DNA from 2 places in the Stenotrophomonas maltophilia group sp. SKK55 genome. Region 2 is predicted to be linked to the other one. Evidence: predicted binding sites of a transcription regulator. Region 2 holds the regulator's gene; the other holds the start of a gene.
The links. Region 2 encodes HrcA, which represses chaperone genes, less so after heat shock. Its sites were predicted from a motif close to TTNGCACTCNNNNNNNNNGAGTGCNAA; they were not measured.

Region 1 (8,799 bases), on a different contig from region 2:
ACGGCTTGATCGGCAACGACCTGACCGGGCGCTGGGACACCCGTTGGGACTTCGGCCGCAATCAACTGGCGCTGTGGACACCCGGCGGCTTAGACCTGGAAGGGCCGGGTTGCCAACCCAATGCGCTGCCCGGCCGCGATGACGGCCTGCGCCAGTTCGGCTTCATCACGCTTGCCTTGGGTACGCCCGGCGTGGACGCCATCGCCGTGGTCGACACCGGTGCCGCGCAGACCGTCCTCAACGCCGAAGCAGCCCGCGCACTGGGCCTGCGCACCGACGGCAGCGATGCTCGGGTGCGTGCACGTGAAGAGGGCACCGAGGGGCTGGGTGGCGGTGCACAGGCAACCTGGCTGTACACCCTGCCCGGCATGACCGGCGGCATCTGGCAGCACCCGCCGATGGAGGTCCGGATCAGCGAACTGCCGGTGTTCAGGGCGATCGGCCTGGAGGCGCGACCGGCCTTGATCCTCGGTGCCGACGCGATGCGCGGTGGCCAGGTGGACATCGGTGCGGGTGCCGCGCGGATCTGCCTGCGCCGACCCGGCTGACGTCTGGCGCATGACGGCGGGAGCTGGCAGGCGTAGCATCGCGCCACGTCCCGCCAGGAGTTCCACGCATGCGCCGTGCTGTCCTGCTGTTGCTGACGCTGCTCCCGCCGGCCGTGCTGGCCGCGCCGCCGCTACCCTCGCCCGCGCGCATCGATGCCGAAGCACAGCGGCTGATGCAGGCGGCCCATGCGCGCGGGATGGCGCTGGCGGTGATCGATGGCGGCAAGGTGGTACACGTGGCCGCCTACGGCGAACGCAACGCCGCAGGCGAGCCACTGCGCACCGATACCGTGATGTACGCCGCCTCGCTGACCAAGATGGCGTTCGGCCACCTGGTCGCACAGCTTGCCCAGGACGCGCGGATCGAGCTGGACGCCAGCATCGCCACGGCGCTGGACAAGCCGCTGCCGGACTACCCGCTGGAGCCGAAGAAGTACGCCGACTACAGCGTACTGGCCGATGATGCGCGCTGGCGCCAGCTCACCCCGCGCCTGCTGCTCAACCATTCCAGTGGCGTCGCCAACTTCGGCTTTCTCGAACCGGATGGCCGCCTGAAGTTCCACTTCGATCCGGGCAGTCGTTATGGGTATTCCGGCGAAGGGCTGATCCTGTTGCAGTTCGTGATCGAGCGTGGACGGCTGGGCCAGGACGTGGGTGCATTGATGCAGCGGCAGGTATTCGACCGCTTCGGCATGGTCCGCACCAGCATGATGTGGCGTGAGGATTTCGCCGCCAACCTGGCCGATGGCTGGACAGCGGAAGGCACGGCCGAGCCGCACGATGAACGCAGCCGCGTGCGTGCGGCCGGTTCGATGGATACCACCATCGCCGACATGGCGCGCTTCGCCGCCGGCTATGTCCGCGGCGATGGACTGTCGCCTGCAATGCGCAGGGAACTGGTGCAGCCGCAGCTGCCGATCACCACCGCCAGCCAGTTCCCCACGCTGCAGCCGGAGCTGCCCGTGGCGCAGCAACGCAAGGATCTGGCCGCGGGCCTGGGCGTGGTGACGTTCCGCGGCCCGCAGGGCGCAGGCTTCTACAAGGGCGGCCACGACGATGCGGTCGGCAACACGCTGGTGTGCATCGAACGGCACAAACGCTGCGTGGTGATTCTGGGCAACGATGTACGGGCGGAAGCTGCGTTCCCGGCACTGGTGGCATTCGTACTGGGCGATACCGGCGTGCCGTGGCAGTGGGAGTATGGCGCGGCGAAGGCATTCGTCGAATGAGGGTGCGATGACGCCTGCATGGCGAACGCGGCTGGGAGAGGAGCATCCACGCCAAGCGTGGATGGCACTCTTCAACGCGCCTGCTCGAAGAACATCAGGTACACCAGCCGGCCATTCTCCGGTCGATCACCGAACGCTGGCCCGGCGGTGTGCCAGAACCAGGGCCGCAGCAGCACCAGCCGGTTGAAGCGCATCGGAATGCGCATGGTCATTTCCCACTGGCTGTCGTCATTGCTGTCGCGCTCGATGATGTCGCGATGCATGTCGCCGCCGTTGGCGTAGCCCAATGCGGCCAGCTCCGCCGCGTCCAGGGCCATGCGCTCGGTGCCGGTACGGCGATGGCGGAAGAACTCGGTGCCGCCCTCGCAGTGCTCCGGTGCACTCAGGTAGAGAATGCCCGACCAGTGCGAGTGGTCGGCGTGCACCTTGGCGCGGCCGATGTCGCCGGCGAGGGTAAGGCGGAACTTGCCGTGCGACTGCAGCGGGTTGACCGGCCGCAGCGGTTCGTTGACCAGTCGCGAGACCGCACCGGACAGTCCCTCCAACTCCAGCCGCTGCTGTGAATTGCGGCCGGGGAATGCGCCCTCCTGGACGGGATAGTCCAGGCCCAGTGCCGCCTGGCGCAACCCCTGCGCATCGGCGGGAGAAAGGAAGTCGTCAACGACGATGAACGAAGTAGGCATGGTTACCGAGCGTAGCGATGCACTGCGGCGACGGCAACCGGGCAACGAAAAACCCCGCCTTGCGGCGGGGTTCTTCTTTACATCACATCGGGAAGGCGTGCCGACCGAGGCCGGCAACGACCGCCGGAGGCGTGGACTTAGAAGTCCATGCCGCCCATGCCGCCCATGCCACCCATGCCACCAGCGCCGCCCATGGCCGGCTCGTCCTTCTTCGGAGCTTCGGCAACCATGGCTTCGGTGGTGATCATCAGGCCGGCGATCGAGGCCGCGTTCTGCAGGGCCGAACGGGTCACCTTGGTCGGGTCCAGGATGCCGAACTGCAGCATGTCGCCGAACTCGCCGGTGGCCGCGTTGTAGCCGAAGCTGCCGGTGCCTTCCTTGACCTTGTTGATGATGACCGACGGCTCGTCGCCAGCGTTGGCCACGATCTCGCGCAGCGGGGCTTCCATCGCACGCAGGGCGATCTGGATGCCGTGGTTCTGGTCTTCGTTGGCACCCTTCAGGCCGGCCAGCGCGGTGATCGCGCGGACCAGGGCAACGCCGCCGCCCGGGACCACGCCTTCTTCAACGGCTGCACGGGTGGCGTGCAGGGCGTCGTCGACGCGATCCTTCTTTTCCTTCATTTCGATTTCGGTCGAGGCACCGACCTTGATCACGGCAACGCCGCCGGCCAGCTTGGCCACGCGTTCCTGCAACTTCTCGCGATCGTAATCCGAGGAGGTGTCCTGGATCTGGGTCTTGATCTGCGCCACGCGTGCATCAACGTTGGCCTTGTCGCCGACGCCGTCGATGATGGTGGTGTTCTCCTTGGAGACCTGCACCTTCTTGGCGCGGCCCAGGTCCTTGATGGTGGCCTTTTCCAGCGACAGGCCGACTTCTTCGGAGATCACGGTGCCGCCGGTCAGCACGGCCATGTCTTCCAGCATCGCCTTGCGACGGTCACCGAAGCCCGGGGCCTTGACGGCCACGACCTTGACGATGCCACGGATGGTGTTGACCACCAGGGTCGCCAGCGCTTCGCCTTCGACTTCTTCAGCGACGATCAGCAGCGGCTTGCCGGCCTTGGCGACGCCTTCCAGCACCGGCAGCAGGTCACGGACGTTGGAGATCTTCTTGTCGTGCAGCAGGATGAACGGATCATCCAGGTCAGCGGTCTGCGACTGCTGGTTGTTGATGAAGTACGGCGACAGGTAGCCGCGGTCGAACTGCATGCCCTTGACCACGTCCAGCTCGTTGTCCAGGCCCGAGCCTTCTTCAACGGTGATGACGCCTTCCTTGCCGACTTCCTTCATCGCGTCAGCGATGATCTGGCCGATCGACTCATCCGAGTTGGCCGAGATGGTACCGACCTGGGCAATCGCCTTGTCGTCGGCGGTCGGCTTGGAGATGTTCTTCAGCTCGGCGACGGCAGCCGAAACGGCCTTGTCGATACCGCGCTTGAGGTCCATCGGATTCATGCCGGCGGCAACGGCCTTGGCGCCTTCGCGGATCAGGGCCTGGGCCAGCACGGTGGCGGTGGTGGTGCCGTCGCCGGCATCGTCGTTGGTGCGCGACGCGACTTCCTTCACCATCTGCGCGCCCATGTTCTCGAACTTGTCAGCCAGTTCGATTTCCTTGGCGACGGAGACGCCGTCCTTGGTGATGGTCGGGGCGCCGAAGCTCTTCTCCAGCACGACGTTGCGGCCCTTCGGGCCCAGGGTGGCCTTGACGGCATTGGCGAGAACATTGACGCCGCGCACCATGCGCGAACGGGCGTCTTCACCGAAACGAATATCCTTGGCAGCCATTGCATTTACCTCATTGGTAGCGCCGGACGATGCCCGGCGGCTGGGAGTTTGGGATCAGGTTGAAACAGGTCGCGCCGGGGCTCAGCCGATGACGGCGAGCACGTCGTCTTCGCGCAGGACCTTGTATTCGACGCCTTCGCTCTTGTACGAGCTGCCGGCGTACTGGCCGTAGATGACCTTGTCGCCGACCTTCAGCGACGGCGCGCGCACGTTGCCGTTGTCCAGCGGCTTGCCCGGGCCGACGGCCACGACCTCACCCTTGGTGGACTTTTCCTTGGCCGAGTCGGGGATGACGATGCCACCGGCGGAGATTTCGTCGGCTTCGATCGGCTTGACCACAACGCGGTCGTGCAGCGGCTTGATGCTCATAGGAGACCTCTTAAGTGATTGATTGGTCTAAAAAAGTCCGGCGATGTTAGCACTCACCCCAGGCGAGTGCCAGAACCGCACGTGAAGAAACCCGACAACGTCGGGAGCAGGGCAGAGATGGAGCCCTGCCGCCCCCTTTCAAGGGCGGAATGAAAAAATTTTTTCGCCCGCGCGCCTCGGCCAGGGTGTCGGTCCAGATCAATTTCGGTGACAAGCGTCGCACTGTCAGATATCTGACGTTCATTTACGACAAAGTGTCACTGGATCGGCCTTAGGCTCGGTCAGGCATTCCCAATCACAAGGAGTAGTCGATGCGATTGCTGTCCCCGCTTGCCGCCGCCTGCCTGCTGGCGCTGGCCGCCGCGCCGGTCCAGGCCGAGGTCTTCATCAATGAACTGCACTACGACGACAGCACCGCCGCCGGTGACGTCGGCGAAGCGATCGAGGTCGTAGCCACTGCCGGTGAGGACCTGTCCGGTTACCGCCTGTACCTCTACAACGGCAGCAACCCGTCGGCCGCCACCGTCTACGCCAACAATCCGGTCCCGGCCGGCACCGCCGCCGGCTGCGGCAGCGCCACCATCGCCGTGGTCAACTACCCGACCAACGGCCTCCAGAATGGTCCGAACGACGGCATCGCCCTGGTCGATGCCAGCGGCAAGGTGGTCCAGTTCCTCAGCTACGAGGGCGCCATCACCGCCTCCGGTGGCCCTGCCGCCGGCATGACCAGCCAGAACATCCCGGTGGCCGAAAGCAACAGCACCGCGCCGGGTACGTCACTGCAGCTGACCGGCAGCGGCAGCCAGTACGCCCACTTCACCTGGGCCGAATCGGCCGGGCAGACGTTCGGCAGCTGCAACAACGGCCAGACCTTCAGCGGCGGTGGCACGCCAGGCCCCAACACGCCGCCGTCAGTGTCCACCACCACCCCGGCGCAGGGCAGCAGCACCTTCCCCGCTGCCGCCGACCTGGAAGTGGTGTTCAGCGAGACGGTGAACCTGGCCAGTGGCGCCTTCGCCCTGAGCTGCGGCACCTCCGGCAGCGTTCCGCTGACCTTCCCGACCAGCGGCCGCAGCGTGAAGCTGTCCACCAATACCGCGCTGGTGGCCGGTGAAGCCTGCCGCTTCGACATCCGCGCCGCGCGCATCACCGACCTGCAGGGCGCGCATCCGGCCGCCGACAGCCGCATCGCCTTCACCGTGGCCAGCACCGGCGGCAATCCGGACCCAGGCAACCCGGGCGTGCCGGCCGGCTACTACTCCAGGGTCAACACCAGCAGCCCCAGCCAGCTGCGCTGCTCGCTGCACGCCACCATCAAGGGCCATACCGCCTACCCATACAGCGGCTCGGGCACCAGCACCTGGACCATCCTGGAAATCGCCGACGAGGATCCGAACAACCCGAACCGCATCCTCGATGCCTACCGCAACCGCAGCTACGCCAAGGTCAGTGATCGTGCGGGCACCGGCAGCGGCCTGACCTACAACCGCGAGCACACCTGGCCGAACTCGCTGGGCTTTGCCACCACCACCGGTGACAAGGGCCTGCCCTACGCGCCGTACACCGACACCCACATGCTGTACCTGACCGACGCGCAGTGGAACGCCGACCGTGGCAACAAGCCGTTCGCCAAGTGCGATGCCAGCTGCGGCGAGCGTGCCACCGAAGCCAACAACGGCCAGGGCGGCGGCAGCGGCGGCTACCCGGGCAATTCCAACTGGGTGCGCACGCCGGACGGCAACACCGGCACCTTCGAGGTGTGGGGCAAGCGCAAGGGCGACATGGCGCGTGCGGTGATGTACATGGCGATCCGCTATGAGGGTGGCAAGGATGCGGCCACCGGTCAGTCCGAGCCGGACCTGGAGCTGACCGATGACCGCAGCAAGATCGTCAAGACCAGCAGTTCGCCGGCCTACATGGGCCTGCTGTCGACGCTGATCGACTGGCACCTGTCCGATCCGCCGGATGATGCCGAGCGTGCCCGCAATGACGTGGTCTACAGCTTCCAGGGCAATCGCAACCCGTTCATCGACCACCCCGAGTGGGCGACCCCGGCCCTGTTCACCTCGGCCAAGCCAGCCACCTGCCAGCTGGCCAACTGACCGCGCAACGCAGCGGTCCACTGCCGCCGCCGGGCCCTGACCCGGCGGCGGCCCTATACTCGGCGGTCATGCCGACCGTCGATCCCGTCCTGCTGCTGTTGACCACCTGCCCGGACCGGGCCAGTGCCGAGCGCATCGCGCACGCGCTGGTCGGCGAGCGCCTGGCCGCGTGCGTGACCCGCCTTGATGGCGCGCAGTCCACCTACCGCTGGCAGGGCGAGGTGACCACCGATGCCGAGCTGCAGCTGCTGGTAAAGACCACCGCGAGCCGCGTCGATGACGCAATCGCCCGGATCGTCGAACTGCATCCGTATGAACTCCCGGAATGCATCGCGGTCGAAACCCGGGCCGGCCTGCCGGCGTATCTGGACTGGATCCGGGCACAGACCCGGGAGGACACTGATTGAAGACTCTGTTTGCGCGTGGCGCCGCCTTGTGCGCCCTGTTGTGGCTCTCGCTGCCGGCCTTGGCCCTGGATGAGAAGGACCTGCTGCCGGTGGACCAGGCGTTCGCGCTGACCGCCACTGCCCCCGAACGGGGCCAGGTGCAACTGCAGTTCAAGATCGCACCGGGCTACTACCTGTATCGCCACCGCACCAGCGTCAAGGCGGATCCGGCATTCAATGCCGGCACGCTGCAGATGCCCAAGGGTGACAGGCACCACGATGACTTCTTCGGCGAGGTCGAAACCTATCGGGAGCGCCTGCAGGCCACCCTGCCCGGCACGCCGACGGGCGCCGCCGGCACCATCAGCCTGGAAGTACGCTACCAGGGCTGCGCCGATGCCGGCGTCTGCTACCCGCCGCAGAAGCGCGTGGTGCAGGTCACCCTCCCGGGTACCGGCGCGGCGGCGGCGGTGCCTGCCGCGCGTACCGGTGCCGCCAGTCCGTTCAACAACCCGCTGGCCGGTGCCGGCAACAGCGGTGGCCTGCGCCTGCCGGGCGCGGCCAACAACAGCCAGGCGCTGCCGCTGCCGTCGGAACAGGCGTTCGGCTTCGATGCCATCGCCAGCGACGGCAACACCCTGCTGCTGCGCTTCAGCCCGGCACCCGGCTACTACCTGTACCGCGACCGCACTTCGCTGAAGCTGGAAGGCAGCGCCGGCGTGCTCGCCGACAAGCCGCGCTGGCCGGCCGCTCAGTCGCATCGCGACGAGCACTTCGGCGATGTCTCGGTGTACTTCAACCAGGTGGAAGTGCCGCTGCCGCTGCGCCGCACCGTCACTGATGCGGTCGACAGCACCCTGGTGGTGACCTTCCAGGGCTGCCAGACCGATGGTATCTGCTACCCGCCGATGACCCGTCGGGTGAAGCTGTCGATTCCGGCCGGCAAGCTCAACGCCGGCACCGGCCAGGCGCCAGTGCGCGAGGAAGCCGTCAATGCGCCGCGCGCTGCCGGTGCGCCGCGTGAATCCGCCAATGGCGTACCGCTGCGCCTGCTGCCGACCGTACCCAACGACGGCAACGCCACTCCCGCCGCCACGGGCGGCCAGGGCGCAGGCAACGCGTTCGCCACCGACGCGCGTGGTGACAATGCGCTGCGCACGCGTCCGCCGGCGACCACCCCGAACCCGGACCGTTCGTTCGTCTGGGTGCTGCTGCTGGCGCTGGCCGGTGGACTGGTGCTGAACCTGATGCCCTGCGTGCTGCCGATCCTGTCGCTGAAGGTGCTGAGCCTGGCGCAGAGCGGCGAAAGCCCGCAGCGCGCCCGCAGCCACGCGCTCTGGTACACGTTGGGCGTGCTGGTCGCGTTCGCCGTGATCGGCGCATTGATGGTCAGCCTGCGCGCGATCGGCAACGCCGTCGGCATCGGCTTCCAGTTGCAGCACCCGGGCGTTGTGGCGGCACTGGCCTACATCATGTTCGCGGTGGGCCTGAGCCTGTCCGGCGTGTTCACCCTCGGCGGCGGCATCGGCAACCTTGGCCAGTCGCTGGCCAGCCGCAGCGGCCCGGCCGGTGACTTCTTCACCGGTGCGCTGGCCTGCGTGGTCGGCAGTGCCTGCGTCGGCCCGTTCATGGGCGGTGCGATCGCCTACGCCTTCATTGCCCCGCCGCTGAAGGCGATGACCGTGTTCCTGTTCC
Region 2 (8,799 bases):
GATCACTGCCGCCGCAATCAGGGGGCCCAACGCGGTACCGAAATTGCCCCCCACCTGGAACACCGACTGCGCGAAGCCATGACGGCCGCCCGAGGCGAGCCGCGCGATGCGCGAGGCCTCCGGATGGAAGATCGCCGAGCCGATGCCGACCATTGCCGCTGCCAGCAGCACCATCGCGTAGTTCGGTGCGAAGCCGAGCAACAGCATCCCGCACAGGGTCGAAGCCATGCCGATCGGCAGCGAATACGGTGCCGGGCGGCGGTCGGTGGCTACACCGATCAACGGCTGGAAGATCGACGCAGTGAGCTGGTAGGTCAACGTGATCAGGCCGATCTGGGTGAAGCTGAGATTGAAGCCGCCCTTGATCACCGGATAGATGGCCAGGATCAGCGACTGCATCATGTCGTTGACGACGTGCGAGGTGGAAATGGCGGCCAGCACGCCGGGGGCCGCCGGGCGTGAGGTCGTTGCGGGAGAAGCCAGGGTCGACATGGACGCAGTCAGGTTGGGGGCGAGCCACGCATGCTACGGTTGCCCCTCCCTCCCTTCTGCCGCGTTCAGGTCATGCCCTATCGCAAAAAGGACATTGCCAGTGACGTCGATCCGGCCGCGCCCTGGCGGGAGGTTCCACTGCATCGCCCGGTCACCTATCGGGTTACCCAGTACCCGGTAGGTACCCACATTCCGGGGCACAAGCACCAGCGCCACCAGCTGGTCTACGCCATCTCCGGCCTGATGGTGGTGCGCTCGGAAGTCGGCCGCTGGGTGGTGCCCTCGAACCGCGCGATCTGGATGCCGGCCGGCATGGTGCACGCGGTGGACTGCATCGCCGCCGTGCACATGCGCAGCCTGTACATCGACCCGTCGTTCGCCCCGCACCTGCCGGCCGAACCGTTCGCGGTGCAGGTCTCTCCCCTGCTGCGCGAGCTGCTGCAGGCCGCCACGCTGGTCAAGGGCGAGCACATCGAGGACAGCCGCGATGGCCGCGTGGTCCGCCTGCTGCTGGATGAGCTGCACCGCATGGACGTGCTGCCGTTGCACCTGCCCGCGCCAACCGACCCGCGCCTGCAGCGGATCTGCCTGCACCTGCAGAAGCACCCGGGCGATGACGCCACGCTGCAGGACTGGGCGCAGGCGCTGGAGGTGGACGTGAAAACCATCCAGCGGCATTTCGCCAACGAGCTGGGCATGACCTTCGGCCAGTGGCGGCAGCAGGCACGGCTGCTGGCCGCGATGGAACGGCTGGCGGTCGGCGACAAGGTCATCGATGTCGCGCTGGCGACGGGCTACGACAGCCCCAGCGCGTTCACCAGCATGTTCAAGCGCCAGCTGGGGCAGACACCTGCGGCGTTTTTCCGGTAACGCCGTCCACGCATGGCGTGGATCCACCATCGCGGCGCATGCCCGGCGGAAACCATCGCGGATCGCAAACGAGAACGCCGGGCATGGCCCGGCGCTTCCGCTCAACGCTTCGGTTGAAAAACTCAGGACGTCATCCGGTCCCAGAAGCCCTTCACGCCGTCGATGAAGGTGGCCGACTTCGGCGAATGCTTGCGCGCTTCCTCGCCGACGAAGGTGGCTTCGAACTGCTCCAGCAGCTTGCGCTGTTCGGTGGTGAGGTTGACCGGAGTCTCCACCACCACGCGGCAATACAGGTCGCCTTCGCTGCGGCTGCGCACCGAACGCACACCCTTGCCGCGCAGGCGGAACAGCTTTCCAGTCTGGGTCTCGGCCGGAATGCGGATCTCCGCTTCGCCGCCGAGGGTAGCCACGCGCACGGTGTCACCCAGTGCCGCCTGCGAGATGCGGATCGGCACTTCGCAGTGCAGGTCGTCGCCATCGCGCTGGAAGATCGCATGCTCGCGCACGCGCACTTCCACGTACAGGTCGCCCGGCGGCGTACCGGCCGGCCCGGCTTCACCCTCGCCCTGCAGGCGGATGCGGTCACCGGTATCGACGCCCGCCGGCACCTTCACCGACAGCACCTTGTCTTCCTCGACGCGGCCGTTGCCGTGGCAGGTCTTGCAGGGCTTGGCGATGATCTGGCCTCGGCCGCCGCAGTTGTGGCAGGCCTGCTGCATGGCGAAGATGCCGCGCTGGATGCGCACCTGGCCGCGGCCATGGCACACATTGCAGGTCTCGACCTTGCCGTCCTCGGAGCCACTGCCATCGCAGTCGCTGCACTCGGCCAGGGTCGGAATCTCGATGCGGCGCTCGACGCCGCGCACGGCTTCTTCCAGGTCCAGCTCCATCACGTAGCCGATATCGGCGCCGCGACGGGCCTGGCGCGGGCCACCGCCGCCCCCGCCAAAGATGTTGCCGAAGATATCGCCGAAGATATCGTTCATGTCCGGGCCACCCGGGCCGCCGCCGCCCATGCCGTGCTCGAACGCGGCGTGGCCGTGGCTGTCGTACATGCGGCGCTTGTTGCCGTCGGACAGCACTTCGTAGGCTTCCTTGCACTCCTTGAAGGAGGCCTCGGCCGCCGCATCACCCGGGTTGCGGTCCGGATGGAACTTCATCGCGCAGCGACGGTACGCCTTCTTCAGCTCGTCGTCGGTGGCGGTGCGGGCAACGCCCAGCACTTCGTAGTAATCGCGCTTGCTCATATCGTGAATCGGGTTCCGGAAAGTCGGGATTCGTCAAAGCGGAAGAGCGGAACCAGGTCCGCTCTTGCGTCGGGCGCCCCGACACGCCGGTGGGCGGTCAGGACCCTGATGCGACAACGGGACGCTGGTGGCCAGCGTCCCGCGTCGGTCCGGATCAGGACTTCTTGTCGTCCTTGACTTCGGTGAACTCAGCGTCGACCACGTCATCCTGCGCCTTGCCGGCATTGCCGGCGTCGGCCCCCGGGGCACCGCCCTGGTCGGCCGAAGCAGCGGCGAACAGCGACTGGCCAGCTTCTTCCAGTGCCTTCGACTTGGCTTCGATCTGTGCCTTGTCGTCGCCCTTCATCGCGGTTTCCAGGTCGGCCAGCGCTGCCTCGACCTTGCCGATGACATCGCCGCCGACCTTGCTGCCGTGCTCGGTGATGGCGCTGCGGGTGCCGTGGATCAGGGCGTCGGCCTGGTTGCGGGCCTGCACCAGTTCCTGGAACTTCTTGTCTTCTTCGCGGTTGGCTTCCGCGTCGGCAACCATGCGCGCGATCTCCTCCTCGGACAGGCCCGAACCGGCCTTGATCTCGACCTTCTGTTCCTTGTTGGTCTTCTTGTCCTTGGCCGACACATGCAGGATGCCGTTGGCGTCGATGTCGAAGGACACTTCCACCTGCGGCAGACCGCGCGGGGCCGGCTCGATGCCGGACAGGTCGAACTTGGCCAGCGACTTGTTGAAGCGGGCCTGTTCGCGCTCACCCTGCAGCACGTGCACGGTCACGGCCGACTGGTTGTCCTCGGCGGTGGAGAACACCTGCGAGGCCTTGGTCGGGATGGTGGTGTTCTTCTCGATGATCTTGGTGAACACGCCACCCATGGTTTCGATACCCAGCGACAGCGGGGTCACGTCCAGCAGCAGCACGTCCTTGACGTCGCCGCCCAGCACGCCGCCCTGGATCGCCGCACCCAGTGCCACGGCTTCGTCCGGGTTGACGTCCTTGCGCGGTTCCTTGCCGAAGAACTCGGTCACCGCCTGCTGCACCTTCGGCATGCGGGTCTGGCCGCCGACCAGGATCACTTCGCTGATGTCGCTCGAACGCAGGCCGGCATCGTTCAGGGCGACGCGGCACGGCTCGATCGACTTCTTGATCAGGTCGTCCACCAGTGCTTCCAGCTTGGCGCGGGTCAGCTTGATGTTCAGGTGCTTCGGACCCGACGCGTCAGCGGTGACGTACGGCAGGTTCACTTCGGTCTGCTGGGCGCTGGACAGCTCGATCTTGGCGCGCTCGGCAGCATCCTTCAGGCGCTGCAGGGCCAGCGGATCCTTGCGCAGGTCGATGCCCTGGTCCTTGTTGAATTCTTCAACCAGGTACTCGATGACGCGGTTGTCGAAGTCTTCGCCACCCAGGAAGGTGTCGCCGTTGGTGGCCAGCACTTCGAACTGCTTCTCGCCGTCGACATTGGCGATCTCGATCACCGAGACGTCGAAGGTGCCGCCGCCCAGGTCGTACACCACGATCTTGCGATCCTTGTTGTCGCCCTTGTCCAGGCCGTAGGCCAGCGCAGCCGCGGTCGGCTCGTTGATGATGCGCTTGACGTCCAGGCCGGCGATGCGACCGGCGTCCTTGGTCGCCTGGCGCTGGCTGTCGTTGAAGTAGGCCGGCACGGTGATGACCGCTTCGGTGACCTTCTCACCGAGGAAGTCCTCGGCGGTCTTCTTCATCTTCTCCAGCACCTTGGCCGAGATTTCCTGCGGGGCCATCTTCTTGCCGTCGCTGGTGGCGACCCAGGCATCGCCATTGTCATGGGCCAGGATGCTGTACGGGACGTGGGCAATGTCCTTCTGCACCTCGCCATCGGTGAACTTGCGGCCGATCAGGCGCTTCACCGCGTAGAAGGTGTTCTTCGGGTTGGTCACGGCCTGGCGCTTGGCCGAGGCACCGACCAGGACTTCGCCGTCCTTGGTGTAGGCGACGATCGACGGGGTGGTGCGATCGCCTTCCGAATTCTCGATGACGCGGGCCTTGCCGCCGTCCATGATCGCCACGCACGAGTTGGTGGTGCCGAGGTCGATACCAATGATCTTGCCCATGGGGGAGACTCCTGAGGATGCTTGTTGGGGTCAGTCCGGCCGTTCGGCCGGTGGATGAATACGATGTGGGGGAGGCCCGTGGAACATTCAAGCCACCTCCCGAACGCTGTGTTTCCGGTCGCCCGGCGCGTTCAGCGTCGGGCCGGGTCGCAGGTCATTCCCGCCGCCCGGCCCGGCAGGGTCAGTCGGCGGCCACCACCACCAGCGCCGGCCGCAGCAGGCGCTCGTTGAGCAGGTAGCCCTTCTGGAACACGGTCACCACGCTGCCCGGGGCAGCGCCCGGGGTCGGCGCCTGGCTTATGGCCTGGTGGTGCTCCGGGTTGAACGGCTGGCCGATCGGGTCCAGCAGGACCAGGCCGTTGTCGGCAGCGACCTTGAGCAGCTGCTTGTAGGTCAGCTCCAGGCCTTCGCGCAGCGGGTGCGGATCGTCGCCGGCGGCCTTCAGGCCGGCATCCAGGCTGTCGAACACCGGCAACAGCTCGCCCAGCAGCTTCTCGTTGGCGAACTTGCGGGCCTGCTCGATGTCACGGGCAACGCGCTTGCGCTGGTTTTCCAGGTCGGCGCGCTCACGCAGCGCATCGGCCTTGACCTGCTCGACTTCGGCGCGCAGACGCTCGACTTCGTCGTTGACGCCGGCGGTGGCAGCCGCATCGGCGGCACTCTGCTGGGATTCGATATCTGGATGTTCGTGGTTCATGTCTGGGTCCCTGGCGGTCACTCTCCGCCTCCACCCACCCTAGTGTGGGCGGGATGCTGCGTTTCAAGCGTCGGATGTTCCCGGCGTGCGTCCGGCCGGCGAAAAGGCCGCGCCAAGCACATCGGCGGTGGCCTGGACCAGCGGGATCACCCGGTCGTAGGCCATCCGCTTGGGACCGATCACGCCCAGCACGCCCAGCACCTGGCCATTGGCGGTATACGGGGCGGTGACCAGCGAGACGCCCTGCAGCGGCATCATTCCGGTCTCTTCGCCGATGAAGATGCGCACCCCCGGCGCCTGGATGGTCCGCTCCAGCAGCTGCAGGATCTCGCGCTTGCTGGAGAACAGCTCGAACAGTTCGCGCAGGCGCTCCAGGTCGGACAGGTCCTGCACGCCCATCAAGCGGGTCTGCCCGGCCACCAGCATGTCGTCGGCCGCCGGCTGCAGGGCCTGCTCGGCCAGTTCGATGCTGTGGGCCAGCAACTGCTCCAGTTCGGACCGGGCGTCGCGCAGCTCCAGCAGCAGGCGGGTACGGATCTCGGCCATCGGCAGGCCGGCGAAATGCGCATTGAGGTAGTTGGCGACCTGCTCCAGCTGGCCCGGCGCAAACTCCTGCCGGGTCTCGATCACCCGGTTCTGCACCTCGTTGTCGGCAAATACCAGGATCGCCAGCACCCGGCGCCCGTCCAGCGCCACGAAATCGATCTGGCGGAAGGCGAACTGCTCGCGCCGCGGTGCGCTGACCACGCCGACGAAGTGGCTCATCGCCGACAGCAGCTCCGAGGCGCTGCCGAGCAGGGCCTGGGTACTGCCGCCGCCGGCCAGCTCCTGGCGCAACCGGGCCAGCTCGCCCTCGCCCGGCGGCTGCATCTGCAGCAGGCTGTCGACGAACACCCGATAGCCATGCGCGGTCGGGACGCGGCCGGCCGAGGTATGTGGCGAGGCCAGCAGGCCCAGATCCTCCAGGTCGCCCAGGATGTTGCGGATGGTGGCCGGGCTGACCTCCAGGCCGGCCACGCGCGCCAGCGTCTGCGAGCCGACCGGCTCGCCGTCCTGGATGTATCGCGCGATCAGCGTGCGCAGCAGGTGGCGCGCACGCGGGGCAAGCTGGTCGGGAGAACCGTGCATGGAATCAACCTGTGAGACACGGACACTAGATAATGGCGGCGCATCGCCTTGGCAAGTCATTGGACCTCCCGCGCCCGCGTGCTAGCGTTGCGCGGCTGCTGACACCCCCTTACCCATGCTCAGACATCTTTCGATCAAGGATTTCGCCGTCGTCCGCGCCACCGAACTGGAGTTCGGGCCAGGCATGACCGTGGTTTCAGGCGAGACTGGCGCCGGCAAGTCGCTGATGGTCGACGCACTGGGCTTCCTGTCCGGCCTGCGCGCCGACAGCGGTGTGGTCCGCCATGGCGCCGCACGCGCCGAGCTTTCCGCCGAGTTCGCGCTGGAGCAGCTGCAGGCCGCCCGCCAGTGGCTGGCCGACAACGAGCTGGACGACGAGGACCAATGCCAGCTGCGCCGCGTGATCCGCGCCGACGGCGGCTCGCGGGCCTGGATCAATGGCCGCCCGGTGACGCTGGCACAGCTGGGCGACCTGGCCTCGCTGCTGGTGGAGATCCACGGCCAGCATGAACAGCAGGCGCTGCTGGCGCGCCCGTCGCAGCTGGCCCTGCTGGATGCCTATGCCGGCAACGAGAACGAGCGCCGCCAGGTGCGCCACGCCGCCGCGGCCTGGCAGGCACTGGTCGATGAATCGCTGGCGTTGTCGCAACAGGGCGACGTCAGTGACCGGATCGGCTTCCTGGAGCACCAGCTGCGCGAACTGGACCGCGAGGACCTGGAACCGGAATCGATTGCCGCGCTTGGCGCCAGCCACCGTCGCCAGGCCCACGCCAGCGCCCTGCTGAGCGCCTGCCAGGCGGCCAGCAACCAGCTCAACGGCGATGACGGCAGCTCTGCGCTGGACCTGCTGCAGCAAGTGCGCCACGAGCTGTCGCGGCTGGTCGAGCACGACCCGCGCCTGGGCGAGGTGGACGGCCTGATCGAGAACGCCTCGATCCAGCTGCACGAAGCCCTGTCGCTGCTTGATCGCGTGCACGACGATCTGGATGCCGACCCGGAACAGTTCGAGGAGAACGAGCGCCGCCTCGGCCGCCTGCACGACCTGGCCCGCAAGCACCGCGTGCCGATGGACGAACTGGGCGCGCAGCGCGAGCGCATGCATGCCGAAGTGGAGCAGCTGCGTGGCGCCGACGAGCGCCTGCAGCGCCTGGCCGGCGAGATCGACAAGGCCGCCGCCGCCTGGCGCGTGCAGGCTGAAGTGCTGACCGCCAGCCGCCGCAGCGCCGCTGCCGAACTGTCGGCCACCACCACCGGCATCATCGCCGAGCTCGGCATGGGCGGCGGCCAGTTCCTGATCGAACTGGAGCCACAGGACAGCGGCAAGCCCGACGCGCAGGGTGCCGAGCGCGTCGAGTTCCTGGTGGCGGCCAACGCCGGCCAGCCGCCGCGCGCCCTGCGCAAGGTGGCCTCGGGCGGTGAACTGTCACGCATCTCGCTGGCCATTGAAGTAGCCGCGCTGGACCTGGATGCAGTGCCAACCATGGTGTTTGACGAGGTCGACTCCGGCATCGGCGGCGCGGTGGCTGACATCGTCGGCCAGAAGCTGCGCGCGCTCGGCGAGAAGCGCCAGGTACTGTGCGTGACCCACCTGCCGCAGGTCGCTTCCAAGGGCCATGCCCATTACCGGGTCAGCAAGGCCCCAGTGGAAGGCATGACCCAGAGCGCAGTGGAAAAGCTGGACAACAAGGCGCGCGAGGAAGAGCTGGCGCGCATGCTCGGCGGCGTGGAAGTGAGCAAGGAAGCGCGCGCCGCCGCCCGCAAGCTGCTGCAGGCCTGAGGCCGGCGGAGCCAAGCGCGGGCTCGGCTCTACAGGATTTCCCGAACGAACCGACGTGTAGCGCCGAGCCCATGCTCGGCTTCCGCGCACCAGCGTGGCACAGCTCACCCCAGCGGCCGGCATTACCCCCGTGGCTGCGTCAGGTCGACGTTCTCCACCAGGAAATCGAGGAACGCGCGCACCCGCAGCGGCAGGTAACCGCCCTGCCCCAGGAACACCGCGTGCACCTCTTCCAGGTCGCCGGGATTGGCCTCTTCCAGCACCGGCAGCAAGCGCCCGGCAGCAATGTCCTCCTGCACCTGGAATGCCGCCAGCCGCGCCATGCCCAGCCCGCCCAGCACCAGCTGGCGCAGCGCATCGCCGTTGCTGGCGCGGGCATTGCCACTGGGCAGCAGCATCCGCTCGCGCCCCTCCTGCAGCAACGGCCACCCCTGCATCGCACGCGCGTGGCCGATGTCCAGCCGGTTGTGCGACTGCAGCTCCTCGGCAGTGCGTGGCAGCCCGTGCCGCT

Region 1: AC2A1N_RS03905 (co-chaperone GroES) is a predicted target of HrcA. The motif match lies at 4,663-4,689, and genes of this name have one in related genera.

Annotation. Positions count from the first base shown of each region.
Region 1 covers NZ_JBXUHP010000005.1:191,330-200,128, reverse strand. Annotated here, with positions in the region: gene AC2A1N_RS03925 (aspartyl protease family protein) at 1-548, shown strand, start outside; gene AC2A1N_RS03920 (serine hydrolase domain-containing protein) at 617-1,777, shown strand; gene AC2A1N_RS03915 (DUF6445 family protein) at 1,849-2,460, opposite strand; gene groL (chaperonin GroEL) at 2,598-4,247, opposite strand; gene AC2A1N_RS03905 (co-chaperone GroES) at 4,329-4,616, opposite strand; gene AC2A1N_RS03900 (endonuclease) at 4,928-6,718, shown strand; gene cutA (divalent-cation tolerance protein CutA) at 6,787-7,125, shown strand; gene AC2A1N_RS03890 (protein-disulfide reductase DsbD family protein) at 7,122-8,799, shown strand, end outside.
Region 2 covers NZ_JBXUHP010000018.1:271,492-280,290, forward strand. Annotated here, with positions in the region: gene AC2A1N_RS10210 (MFS transporter) at 1-492, opposite strand, end outside; gene AC2A1N_RS10215 (AraC family transcriptional regulator) at 565-1,362, shown strand; gene dnaJ (molecular chaperone DnaJ) at 1,485-2,609, opposite strand; gene dnaK (molecular chaperone DnaK) at 2,764-4,686, opposite strand; gene grpE (nucleotide exchange factor GrpE) at 4,868-5,383, opposite strand; gene hrcA (heat-inducible transcriptional repressor HrcA) at 5,447-6,511, opposite strand; gene recN (DNA repair protein RecN) at 6,627-8,288, shown strand; gene AC2A1N_RS10245 (LysR family transcriptional regulator) at 8,411-8,799, opposite strand, start outside.